Regions from separate parts of the Mediterraneibacter sp. NSJ-151 genome, predicted to be linked through region 2. Evidence: predicted binding sites of a transcription regulator. Region 2 holds the regulator's gene; each other region holds the start of a gene.

The links. The regulator Rex, encoded in region 2, represses fermentation and respiration genes when NADH is low (regulators of the CRP and FNR family bind a similar motif). The targets are predictions, from matches to a motif close to ATTGTTAANTANTTAACAAT.
Region 1: the regulator Rex is predicted to act here: its motif matches at 2,440-2,459, upstream of rsxC (electron transport complex subunit RsxC).
Region 3: the regulator Rex is predicted to act here: its motif matches at 1,791-1,810, upstream of adhE (bifunctional acetaldehyde-CoA/alcohol dehydrogenase).

What each region holds. Positions count from the first base shown of each region.
Region 1 is NZ_JAKVPP010000002.1:43,144-47,438, reverse strand. It holds gene cmk ((d)CMP kinase) at 1-397, shown strand, start outside; gene ispH (4-hydroxy-3-methylbut-2-enyl diphosphate reductase) at 407-1,264, shown strand; gene rpsA (30S ribosomal protein S1) at 1,245-2,327, shown strand; gene rsxC (electron transport complex subunit RsxC) at 2,583-3,902, shown strand; gene LQE94_RS02135 (RnfABCDGE type electron transport complex subunit D) at 3,917-4,295, shown strand, end outside.
Region 2 is NZ_JAKVPP010000003.1:41,605-45,899, forward strand. It holds gene abc-f (ribosomal protection-like ABC-F family protein) at 1-1,054, opposite strand, end outside; gene LQE94_RS03600 (redox-sensing transcriptional repressor Rex) at 1,281-1,928, shown strand; gene LQE94_RS03605 (NAD(P)H-hydrate dehydratase) at 2,122-3,615, shown strand; gene alr (alanine racemase) at 3,639-4,295, shown strand, end outside.
Region 3 is NZ_JAKVPP010000019.1:21,584-25,878, forward strand. It holds gene adhE (bifunctional acetaldehyde-CoA/alcohol dehydrogenase) at 1-1,732, opposite strand, end outside; gene LQE94_RS14800 (bL17 family ribosomal protein) at 1,936-2,472, opposite strand; gene LQE94_RS14805 (DNA-directed RNA polymerase subunit alpha) at 2,589-3,548, opposite strand; gene rpsD (30S ribosomal protein S4) at 3,608-4,201, opposite strand; gene rpsK (30S ribosomal protein S11) at 4,235-4,295, opposite strand, start outside.

The DNA.
Region 1 (4,295 bases), on a different contig from region 2:
GCTTCGAACGGAAGAAGTTGGTAATATGGCTTCTAAAACATCGGCAATTCCGGCAGTACGCGAGAAATTATTAGAACTTCAAAGAACACTGGCAAGAGAAAAAGATGTTATTATGGATGGTCGTGACATTGGCACAAATATTCTGCCGAATGCAGATGTGAAAATTTATCTGACAGCGAGCGTTGAAACAAGAGCAACACGCAGGTACAAAGAACTTCTGGAAAAAGGAGAAAACTGTGTGTATGAAGAAATCGCGCAAGACATCAAGGAACGAGATGAACGCGATATGAATCGAGAGATTGCTCCGTTAAAACAGGCAGAAGATGCTATTTTAGTAGATAGTTCAGAAATGACAATAGATGAAGTTGTAAAAACAATCTGCAGCTATTGTAAATAGGAGGAGCTTATGGAAGTGATTCGTGCAAAAACCGCAGGATTTTGCTTTGGTGTAAAACGCGCAGTAGATACCGTATATGAACAATTAGAAAAGGCTTCGGAAAGTACAACGATATACACATATGGTCCGATCATTCATAATGAAGAAGTTGTAAAGGATATGAAACAAAAAGGAGTTATCGTACTTCAAAGTGAAGCAGAACTGGATGCGTTGACAGAAGGAACGGTGATTATTCGTTCACACGGAGTGGAGAAAGCGATTTATGACAAGTTAAATGCGAAAGGAATTAAGATTGTAGATGCAACCTGCCCTTTTGTGAAAAAGATCCATAATATTGTACAAAAAGAAAGCACAAACGGAAATTATATTATTATAGTAGGAAACCCACAGCATCCGGAAGTAGAGGGAATTCGTGGCTGGGCTGGTATAAAAGCTGTGGTGGTACAAACGAAAGAAGATATAGACAAGTTGATAATTCCGGAAAATGAAAAGGCCTGTGTTGTTTCTCAAACGACATTTAATTACAATAAATTTAAAGAATTAGTTGAAATTATTTTAAAAAAGAGTTATGATGTAAGTGTTTTAAATACAATCTGTAATGCTACAAAGGAGCGCCAGACAGAGGCACAACGCATTGCAGAAGAGGTGGATGCTATGATCGTGATTGGTGATAAACATAGTTCCAATACCCAGAAGTTATTTGAAATATGCAAAAACGCATGTAAAGATACGTACTACATACAGACACTTGACGATTTGGATATGAATCAATTAGGGTCAGTGGAAACAGTAGGTATTACAGCAGGGGCATCCACGCCCAACAATATAATTGAGGAGGTTCAAAATAATGTCAGAATTATCTTTTGAACAAATGTTAGATGAGTCATTCAAAACAATTCATAATGGAGAGGTTGTAGAGGGTACAGTTATCGATGTGAAACCTGAAGAGATTATCCTTAATATCGGATACAAAGCCGATGGTATTATTACAAAGAGCGAGTACTCAAATGATCAGTCTGTAGACTTAACTGAAGCAGTAAAAGTTGGAGATGCTATGACTGTAAAAGTGCTAAAAGTAAATGATGGTGAAGGTCAGGTGTTACTGACATATAAGAGACTTGCAGCTGAAAAAGGAAATGAGAGATTAAAAGAAGCTTTTGAGAACAAAGAAGTATTAAAAGCAACTGTAACACAGATTCTTGGCGGTGGACTTTGCGCAGAGGTTGAAGGTGCAAGAGTATTTATCCCGGCAAGTCTGGTATCTGATTCTTATGAAAAAGATTTGAGCAAATACGATGGACAGGAAATCGAGTTCGTGATCAGTGAGTTCAATCCAAGAAGAAACCGTGTTATCGGTGATAGAAGACAGCTTCTTGTTGCAGAGAGAGCTGAAAAACAGAAAGAACTTTTTGCAAAACTGAATGTTGGTGATGTAGTAGAAGGAACAGTTAAAAATGTAACTGATTTCGGTGCATTTATCGATCTTGGTGGTGTTGATGGCTTACTCCATATTTCAGAGATGTCTTGGGGAAGAGTTGAGAACCCTAAGAAAGTATTCCGTGTAGGAGATACAGTAAAAGTTCTTATTAAAGATATCAATGATACTAAGATTGCACTTAGCTTGAAATTCCCAGAGACAAATCCATGGGCTGATGCTTCAGAAAAATTTGCAGTAGGTTCAGTAGTAACAGGTAAAGTTGCTCGTATGACAGACTTCGGAGCATTTGTTGAGTTGACACCAGGTGTTGATGCATTACTTCATGTATCACAGATTTCAAGAGCACATGTAGAAAAACCTTCAGATGTTCTTGCAGTTGGACAGGAGATAACAGCTAAAGTCGTTGATTTGAACGAAGCAGATAAGAAAATCAGCCTGAGCATGAAAGCACTTGAGAGCACTGATGATTCTCAGGAAGCGACAGAAGAATAATTTTAGTTGTAAAAAGATATATACAATAGAAGAGGTCTGCTAGATCTTTTCGAATTCTTTGAAGAACGTAAAGGACCAGCATCCGTTAGGAGCTGGTCTTTTTTAATGCAAAAATGATGAAAAATTCACAATCTAAAAATGAACGAAATTAGCTTTATGTACATCAAAAGATACAAAGACTTATCAAAATATACTGGATTTTGTATACATAATTTAGTAAAATTGTGATTAACGTAAGGGAAAGGAGAAAAAAGAATGGGATTGTTAACATTTAAAGGTGGGATTCATCCAAATGATGGTAAAAGTCTTGCAAAAGATCAGTCAATTAAAGAAGTAATTCCAACAGGAAAGATGATTTATCCATTGTCTCAGCATATAGGCGCTCCGGCAACTGCAATTGTCGCAAAGGGAGATGCTGTGTTAAAGGGGCAGAAGATTGCGGAAGCAGGTGGATTTGTCTCAGCGCCAATCTATTCATCTGTATCAGGTAAAGTACTTGCATTGGAAAAACATTTGAACCCGACAGGAAACAGTGTGGATTGTATTGTGATTGAAAATGATGGTGAATATAATGAAGTGGAATATTCTTGCTCAAAAGCATTAGGAGAACTGTCAAAAGAAGAAATTCTTAACAAAATTGGCGAAGCGGGAATTGTAGGTATGGGAGGTGCAGGTTTCCCAACACGTGTTAAGTTGTCACCGAAGGAACCAGATAAAATTGAATATATTATAGCAAACTGTGCAGAATGTGAGCCATATATTACAGCAGATTACAGAAGAATGCTTGAAAATACAGAAGAACTGGTAAGTGGTATGCGTGTTGTATTGTCATTGTTTGAGAATGCAAAAGGAATTTTTTGTGTAGAAGATAATAAAAAAGACTGTATTGAAAAATTACAGGAAGCAGTTAAAGATGAACCTCGTATGGAAGTGCGCATTTTGCAGACAAAATATCCACAAGGAGCAGAGCGTCAGCTTATTTATGCTCTGACAAAGCGGGCAATTAATTCATCAATGCTGCCAGCCGATGCAGGATGTATTGTAGATAATGTGGAAACATTGGTGGGAATCCATAATGCGGTTATAAATGGAAAACCTTTAATGGAACGAATTGTGACTGTCAGTGGAGATGCTGTGGTACGTCCGGGAAACTTTAAAGTATTATTAGGAACAAATCATCAGGAAGTAATCGAGGCAGCAGGTGGCTTTAACTGTTCACCTGAGAAAGTAATTTCCGGTGGCCCGATGATGGGATTTGCAATGATTTCTCTGGATACTCCAATTACAAAGACATCGTCCTCTATTCTGGCATTTGAGAAAGATGTTGTTGCAGCAAGTTCTGAATCAGCCTGTATTAACTGTGGACGCTGTGTAGAAGTCTGTCCTAGTAGAATCATTCCGTCCAGATTGGCAGATTTTGCTCAGCGATTTAATGAAGAGGCATTTTTGAAATGGAATGGACTTGAATGTGTAGAATGTGGCTCTTGCAGTTATGTGTGTCCGGCAAAACGTCAATTGAAACAATCCATTGGTGCGATGAGAAAAATTGCACTTGCAAATAAGAGAAAAAAATAGAGAGGTGAAAGACAGTGAATGAACAGTTAAAAGTATCATCTTCTCCACACATTAGGGATAAGGTGACAACCAGCAACATTATGCTGATGGTAGTGATCGCACTGTTACCAGCAACTTTCTTCGGAATTTATAACTTCCGTCATGAACATGCATGGGTACTTGTGGTTGTTACAACTTTAACGGCGGTAGCTACAGAGTATATTTATGAGCGATTAATGCATAAAACTATTACAATCAAGGATTTTAGTGCAGTAGTAACCGGATTATTGCTTGCATTAAACCTTCCTCCTACACTTCCTGTATGGATGGGAGCTTTAGGCTCGATATTTGCAATTCTGGTTGTAAAGCAGCTTTTCGGTGGGCTTGGCCAGAACTTCATGAACCCGGCACTTG
Region 2 (4,295 bases):
GTTTGATTTCAAATGAAATATCGGAAAACAGGGTTTGTGTCTCAAATCTTTTTGTTAAATGTTCAACTGTTAAAACATCATTACCACTGATACAAGATGGATTCAGCTCAAAATGCATTTCCTGTGTGGAATCCATCGGTTTGTCAATACGTTCTATTTTGTCAAGCATTTTTTCGCGGCTTTCAGCACGCTTGATAGATTTTTCTCGATTAAAAGATTTTAATTTTTCAATTACTGCCTCTTGGTGTTTGATTTCTCTTTGTTGATTTAAATATTCTTTCATTTGTGCATCGCGTAACTGACGTTTTTTTTCGGCGTAATCTTTATAATTACCATTATACATACGAAGATGCCCTTGATCTATTTCAACAACCTTAGTTACGACTCTGTTTAAGAAGAAACGGTCATGTGATACGATGAATACAGCTCCCGGGTAATTTAACAGATATGTTTCTAACCAGGATATAGAATTTAAGTCCAAATGGTTGGTCGGCTCATCCAATAATAGGATATCTGGTTTTGTTAACAGAAGTTTGCCTAAGGAAACACGCGTTTTTTGTCCACCTGATAGCGTGCTGGCTTCCTTTGAAAACTCATTTTCCTGAAAACCAAGTCCTTTTAACACCCCTATGATTTCACTTTCATATGCATATCCGTTCTTGGATTCAAATTCAGACATCAGACGGTTGTAAGTATTCAAGCGAGTCTGTAATTCATCACCGGATAAGCCTTTTAATTCGTGTTCAATCGTACGAATTTGTTCTTCAAGTCTTATAATGTCTGCTTTTGCAGTTTTTAATTCTTCGTAAATACTATTTCCACTGATTAGATTTTGCTGCTGTGCAAGATAACCAATTGTTTTCCCTTTTGTAAGAACAATATTCCCGCTGTCTGTTGGCTCTTCGCCAATGATCATTTTTAAAATTGTTGATTTTCCGGCACCATTCACACCGACAAAAGCAACCTTTTCTCTATCTTCAATATGGAAAGAACCATCTTTTACAATGATGCGTTCTCCGAAAGATTTATTTAGATTATGACATGCAAGTATCATATATACATCCTCCTATATTTAAGCATATCGTATTTATTATATCGAAATACAGATAAAATACAACTAAAGAATTTAGATTTCACAAAAAAATTCAGATAAAATAGTGTGAAAACCGACGAAATATAAAAAAATTTTAGATAAAATACAAAAAAAGTATGTCAAAAGTTTGACTTTGTTAAAATAAAACTTTATAATAGATATAGTTTATATTTGGAGGACGATAAGTGTGGAGTCAAGAGGAATATCAAAGGCTGTTATTGGGAGACTTCCAAGATATTACAGATATCTTGGTGAACTCAATGAAGCCGGAGTAGAAAGAATATCATCAAGTGATTTAAGTAAAAAAATGCATGTAACAGCATCACAGATTCGCCAGGATTTGAATAATTTTGGTGGATTTGGCCAACAAGGATATGGTTATAATGTAAAGTATCTTCGCACGGAGATTGGTAAGATACTGGGATTGGACCAGAGTCACAATATGGTAATCATAGGAGCAGGTAATTTAGGACAGGCACTTGCAAATTATGCATCTTTTGCAAGAAATGGATTTATTTTAAAAGGAATCTTTGATGTGAATCCTGAATTGAAAGGAAAAGTGATCAGAGACATTCCGATTCGAATGATGGATGAATTAGAGACAGTTCTTCAGGAAGAAAATATTGATATTGTAGCACTCACAATTCCAAAAACAAAAGCGGTTGAAGTATCTGATATTCTGGTACGTAATGGCATTAAAGCAATTTGGAATTTTGCACATACAGATTTGAATCTTCCGAAAGATGTGATTGTAGAAAGTGTCCATTTATCTGATAGCTTGATGAAGTTGTCCTATAATATTACCCGATACAAAGAAGAACATGGGGAAGATTAGAAGTATCATAACGTGCAAAAGGGTTGTTTAATGCCTTTGCACGTTATTTGTATTTACGCGAGCAACGAGCCAAAGTCCGTGCTTGCACGAGACCTTGGCGACTGCCGCGATAACTTGAGAAACTCGCGAAGCGTGTTTCTCATAGTTTGGAGATAATTATTTTATTTCGTGCTTTAAGAAAGGATGAGTAAAAATGCGATATTTGCCTACTGGAAATTGGATGCAAAAAGCTGACGCACACACAATTCATGAAATAGGAATTCCATCTTTGGTGCTGATGGAGAGAGCTGCATTGGGAATTGCTGAGGTTATAAAATCGAAAGTTTTGAAGAACAAAAAGATACTGATAGTTTGTGGTTCCGGAAATAATGGAGGAGACGGATTTGCAATCGCAAGATTGTTACATGATGAGAATTATTCCGTAGGAATTGCATTTGTTGGAAAAACAGAGTCAATGAGCGATGAATGTAAACAACAATATTGTATTTGTAAAAATATTGGGATATCGATAGAGACAGAAATCCCTGATGAAGAGTATGGCGTGATCGTAGATGCGATTTTTGGCGTTGGACTTTGCCGGGAGATAAGCGGTAAATATGCTTCCGTGATAGAGTGTTTAAATGCAATGGAAGGATATAAAGTTGCGGTAGATATACCCTCGGGAGTCAGTTCTTTGGACGGAAAAATTTTAGGTATAGCATTTAAAGCGGACTTGACGGTTTCTGTACAATGTGAGAAACTAGGAACTGTTCTGTATCCGGGAAAAGATTTTGCAGGAGAAGTAGTTGTAAAATCAATCGGTATCAATACAGAACTTTACCAAAATAATATAGAAATATGTTATACACTGGAACAAGATGATCTTTGCACATGTCTGCCGAAACGTGTGGCAAATTCGCATAAAGGAACATATGGGAAAGTGCTTATGATTACCGGAAGCAAGGGAATGGCCGGAGCAGCATATTTAAGTGCAAAAGCAGCATATGTAAGCGGAGCAGGGCTTGTTCAGATATATACTGCCAAAGAAAACAGAAGCATTCTTCAACAACTGCTGCCAGAAGCAATTATCTCCACTTATACAGAATATTCTGAAGAAGAATTGAAACAATTATTAAATTGGGCAGATGTTGTATGTATTGGATGTGGACTTGGCCAGGAAAAAACAGCAGATAAATTATTACAAGGGGTATTTCAATTCTGTAAAGTCCCATGTATTATTGATGCAGATGGAATCAATCTTTTATCTGAAAAGATGGAATTGCTTGAAAAAAGTACATTTCCGATAGCATTAACTCCACACATGAAGGAAATGACGAGACTTTTAAAGTGCTCGGTCGCAAAATTAAATGCAGATCGTATGAATATATTGACTGATTTTGTGAAACGGTATCCTGTTGTTTGTGCGTTGAAAGACGCTCGTACGCTTGTAGCAAAAGAAGATCATCCTTTATTTGTAAATACTGCAGGAAATAGTGCGATGGCAAAAGCAGGTTCGGGAGATGTTCTTGCTGGTGTGATCACAGGGCTTACAGCACAACATATGAATTTGTATGATAGTGTTGTGTCAGGAGTGTATCTTCATGCAAACGGAGGAGATTATGCAAGAAAAAGCTGTGGCGTTTACAGTGTACTGGCAGAAGATTTGATTTCAGGAATAAAAGATGTACTAAAGCAGGTAGAACAGTAATATTTGATATGGAGGAATAGAACATGAAACAATATACACGTGTGTATGCAAAAATTGATTTGGATGCAATTGCATATAACATGGAACAAATGAAGGAGCGAATCGGAACAGGAGCAAAGTTGGTTGCGGTTATTAAAACAGATGGATATGGACATGGTGCGATTCCAATTGCCAGAATGTTCGAATCAGTGGATTATGTATGGGGTTATGCGACAGCTAGTCTTGATGAAGCTGCTCTCTTGCGTAAGGCTGGAATTTGTAAGCCAATCCTTGTATTGGGATGTGTATTTCCAGATCAGTATGAGGATATGATCCGTTACGAAGTACGTCCTGCTACATATACAGAAGAAATGGCAATAGAAATATCAAAACAGGCTGTTAAATTAAATAAAACGGCATATTTGCATATTAAAATCGATACAGGAATGGGACGTATTGGTTTTGCAGTATCGGATGAAACGGCAGATATTATTGAACAGATAAGTAAATTACCAAATATAAAAATTGAAGGAATGTTCACGCATTTTGCGAAGGCAGATGAAAAAGATAAAAGCTATACATATCAACAGCATGAGAAATTTGTTTGGATGAAACAGGCACTGGAAGAGAAAAATCTGGAAATTCCATATATTGATTGCGATAATAGTGCTGGAATTATAGATTTTCCCAATATGAAGCAC
Region 3 (4,295 bases), on a different contig from region 2:
TATCTTCAAAGTTTGCTTCTGGATGCTCATACATTACCCACATAATCTTAGCTGCATCCATTGCTGATCCACCACCAAGAGCGATGATTGTGTCAGGCTCGAATGCTCTCATCTGGTCTACACCTTTCTGAGCACACTGTAATGTTGGGTCTGGAGCAACTTCAAAGAAGCATGTATGCTGAATTCCCATTTCGTCTAATTTTTCTTCGATTGGAGCTACATAACCATTTTTGTATAAGAATGAGTCTGTTACGATGAATGCTTTCTTCTTGTTCATTACTGTTCCAAGTTCATCAAGTGCAACTGGCATACATCCTTTCTTGAAGTATACCTTTTCAGGTGTTCTGAACCAAAGCATATTTTCTCTCCTCTCAGCAACTGTCTTGATATTGATCAAATGTTTTACTCCAACGTTCTCAGATACAGAGTTTCCTCCCCAAGAACCACATCCCAGTGTAAGTGATGGTGTCAGTTTGAAGTTATAAAGATCTCCAATTCCTCCCTGTGAAGAAGGTGTGTTGATCAATACACGACATGTCTTCATTGCAGCTGCATGTTTTGCAATTTTTTCTTTCTCTGCCGGATGAACATACAGTGATGATGTATGACCATATCCACCGTCAGCTACAAGCTGTTCTGCCTTAGCAAGTGCTTCATCAAATGTTTTTGCTTTATACATAGCAAGTACTGGAGATAATTTTTCATGAGCGAACTCTTCTGAAATATCTACTGATTCAACTTCACCGATAAGGATCTTTGTACTTTCAGGAACTTTCACACCTGCAAGTTTTGCGATCTCGTATGCTGATTTTCCAGGAATCTTGCTGTTTAATGCTCCGTTAATAATGATTGTCTTACGAACTTTATCGAGTTCCTCACCTTTTTTAAGGAAGTAGCATCCACGATATTCAAATTCTTTCTTAGCTTCTTCGTAAACACTTTCAAGTACTGTTACTGACTGCTCTGAAGCACAGATCATACCATTATCAAATGTTTTTGAATGAATAATTGAGTTAACAGCCATTCTTACATCTGCTGTATCATCAATGATTACTGGTGTGTTACCAGCTCCAACACCAAGTGCAGGTTTTCCTGATGAATAAGCTGCTTTAACCATTCCAGGACCACCTGTTGCAAGGATGATATCTGCATCTTTCATAACTGTGTTTGTCAGTTCAAGTGATGGTGTATCGATCCATCCGATAATTCCTTCTGGAGCTCCAGCTTTTACAGCTGCCTCAAGAACAACTTTTGCTGCTGCAATTGTACATGCTTTTGCTGCTGGATGTGGGCTGATGATGATTGCGTTTCTTGTCTTCAAACAGATCAAAGTTTTGAAAATTGCTGTTGAAGTTGGGTTTGTTGTAGGAATTACTGCTGCTACCAATCCGATTGGTTCTGCAACTTTTTTAATTCCGAATGCTGGATCTTCTTCGATTACTCCGCATGTCTTTGTATTTTTATAAGCATTGTAAATATACTCTGCTGCATAATGATTCTTAATTACTTTATCTTCAACGATACCTCTCTGAGTCTCTTCTACTGCCATCTTAGCGAGTGGTATACGCTGTTTATTTGCTGCCATAGCAGCTTCATAAAAGATTTTATCTACCTGCTCCTGACTATAAGTTGCGAATACTTTCTGTGCTTCGCGCATTGCTTTCATTTTTGCTTCAAGTGTTTCTACACTATCTACGATCTCAGGTACTACAACTTCTTTTTTCTTTGCCATTTTGATTATTCCTCCGTAATTGAACGTCTCTTTCTTAATTACAAATACAGTATAACTTCTTGTTAAATATTTGTCAATGTATATTGTGTTAAATATTTAACGTTAATTTCTTAACTCTTTTTGTGCTAATTTCACAAATTTTCAAATTTAGAATAAAAAGAGGATAGAGATTATCATCTCTATCCTCTGAAAAAATATTCTAATTAAACTAACTCAATTAAAACTTCCATAGCTGCATCACCTTTACGCTGGCCAATCTTAACGATTCTTGTATAACCACCGTTACGGTCTGCATACTTAGGAGCGATCTCTGTAAACAATTTGTCTACAACATCAACCTTCTTAGTATTTTTCTTCTTTCCTGCAGCTGCTGTAGGAACTTCTGTTACAGAATACAGAACTTTAGCCATCTGTCTTCTTGCATGAAGTCTGCTAGGCATATCTTTTTTGATTGTCTTTTCAACTTCATCATAAACAGTAACTTTCTTTCCGTCTACAACTTCTTTTACTCTCTTGCCATTCTCGTCTTTACGAGCAACTTTAGCTGTTACTGTAACTTCTTCGAAGTTATCTTTCTCTTTTACAGCCAGAGCGATCAGCTTCTCAGCTTCTTTACGAATCTCTTTAGCTTTTGCTTCTGTTGTAATGATTTTACCATTGTTTAACAATGCTGTTACCTGGTTTCTGATTAAGGCTTTTCTCTGAGCAGAAGTTCTGCCGAGTTTTCTATATTTTGCCATTGTACTTATCCTCCATAATTTACATTTGGTTATGCGTCTTCGGGCTTATTAATCAAATGCTCTGTCCGCACACATCGGTCTTACCGGACAGAAATTTAAATATTAAGCAAATCTAATTATTCCTCACCGGAATTAAGCTCAAGTCCAAGTTCCTTAAGCTTAGCAAGTACTTCTTCCAAAGACTTACGTCCAAGGTTACGTACTTTCATCATATCTTCTGATGTTTTATTTGTAAGTTCTTCAACTGTATTGATTCCTGCTCTCTTCAGACAGTTGTAGGAACGTACTGACAATTCAAGTTCGTCGATGCTCATCTCAAGAACTTTTTCTTTCTCATCATCCTCTTTTTCGATCATAACTTCTGCAGCCTGAGCTACTTCTGAAAGATCGATGAAGAGTTTCAAATGTTCGCTGAGTACTTTCGCAGCAAGGCTGACAGCCTCGTCTGGAAGCAATGTACCTTTTGTCCATACATCCAATGTCAGTTTATCATAATCTGTAACCTGACCTACACGTGTATTCTGAACAGTCATATTGACACGTTCAACCGGAGTATAAACAGAATCAATCGGAATTACACCAATTGGTAAATCATCGCTCTTGTTCTTGTCTGCGCTCACGTATCCTCTGCCTTTTGTAATGGTCATTTCCATATACAATTTGCTGTCTTTACCACCACTTAATGTAGCAATGACCTGCTCAGGATTCATAATCTCAATATCAGAGTCTGCCTGGATATCAGCACCTGTTACAACGCCTTCTCCTTCAAATTCGATATAAGCAGTTTTCACTTCATCAGATTCAGATGAATTTTTGATTGCAAGAGATTTCAAGTTCATGATAATCTCTGCTACATCTTCCTTTACACCTGGAATGGAACTGAATTCATGTAAAACGCCATCAATCTTTACAGAACTGATAGCAGCTCCCGGAAGAGAAGAAAGCATAATTCTTCTCATGGAGTTACCTAATGTGATTCCATAACCTCTTTCAAGTGGTTCTACAACGAATCTTCCATATTTCTTATCTTCTGAAATATCAGTAATTTCAATATTCGGTTTATTAAAATCAAACACTACACAGACCCTCCTTATGGGTTTAAAAATGTTGAGGGATACGATATTAATTCCAATTATTATTTAGAATATAACTCGACGATCAACATCTCATCAACAGGAACATCGATTGCTTCTCTCTTAGGAAGTTCTTTTACTTCACCTTTGAGGTTTTCAGCATCAACTTCCAACCAATCAGGAACCATGTTTCCAGCTGTTACTTCAAGAATGTCTTTGTATCTCTGAGAACCTTTGTTTTTCTCTTTGATTTCGATAACATCACCAGCTTTTACAAGGTAAGAAGGAATGTTCACCTGTTTACCATTAACAAGTACATGTTTGTGGTCAACAATCTGTCTAGCTTCTTTTCTTGTTCTAGCAAATCCCATACGGAACATTACGTTGTCCAGTCTGGATTCAAGAAGAACCATAAGGTTATCACCTGTCATTCCTTCCTGCTGTTTTGCTTTTGCATAGTAGTTTCTGAAAGGTTTTTCCAGAACACCATAGATAAATTTAGCTTTCTGTTTTTCACGTAACTGAAGACCATACTCGCTCATTTTTCTATTAGATCTTTTTAACTGTCTGTTAGATTTTTTATTAATTCCTAAATAGATTGGGTCCATACCTAATGAACGGCATCTTTTAAGAACTGGAACTCTATTTACTGCCATTTTCGCTTCCTCCTAATTAATCGCGTTTAATCACTAGACTCTTCTACGTTTCGGTGGACGGCATCCGTTATGTGGTACCGGAGTAACGTCTTTG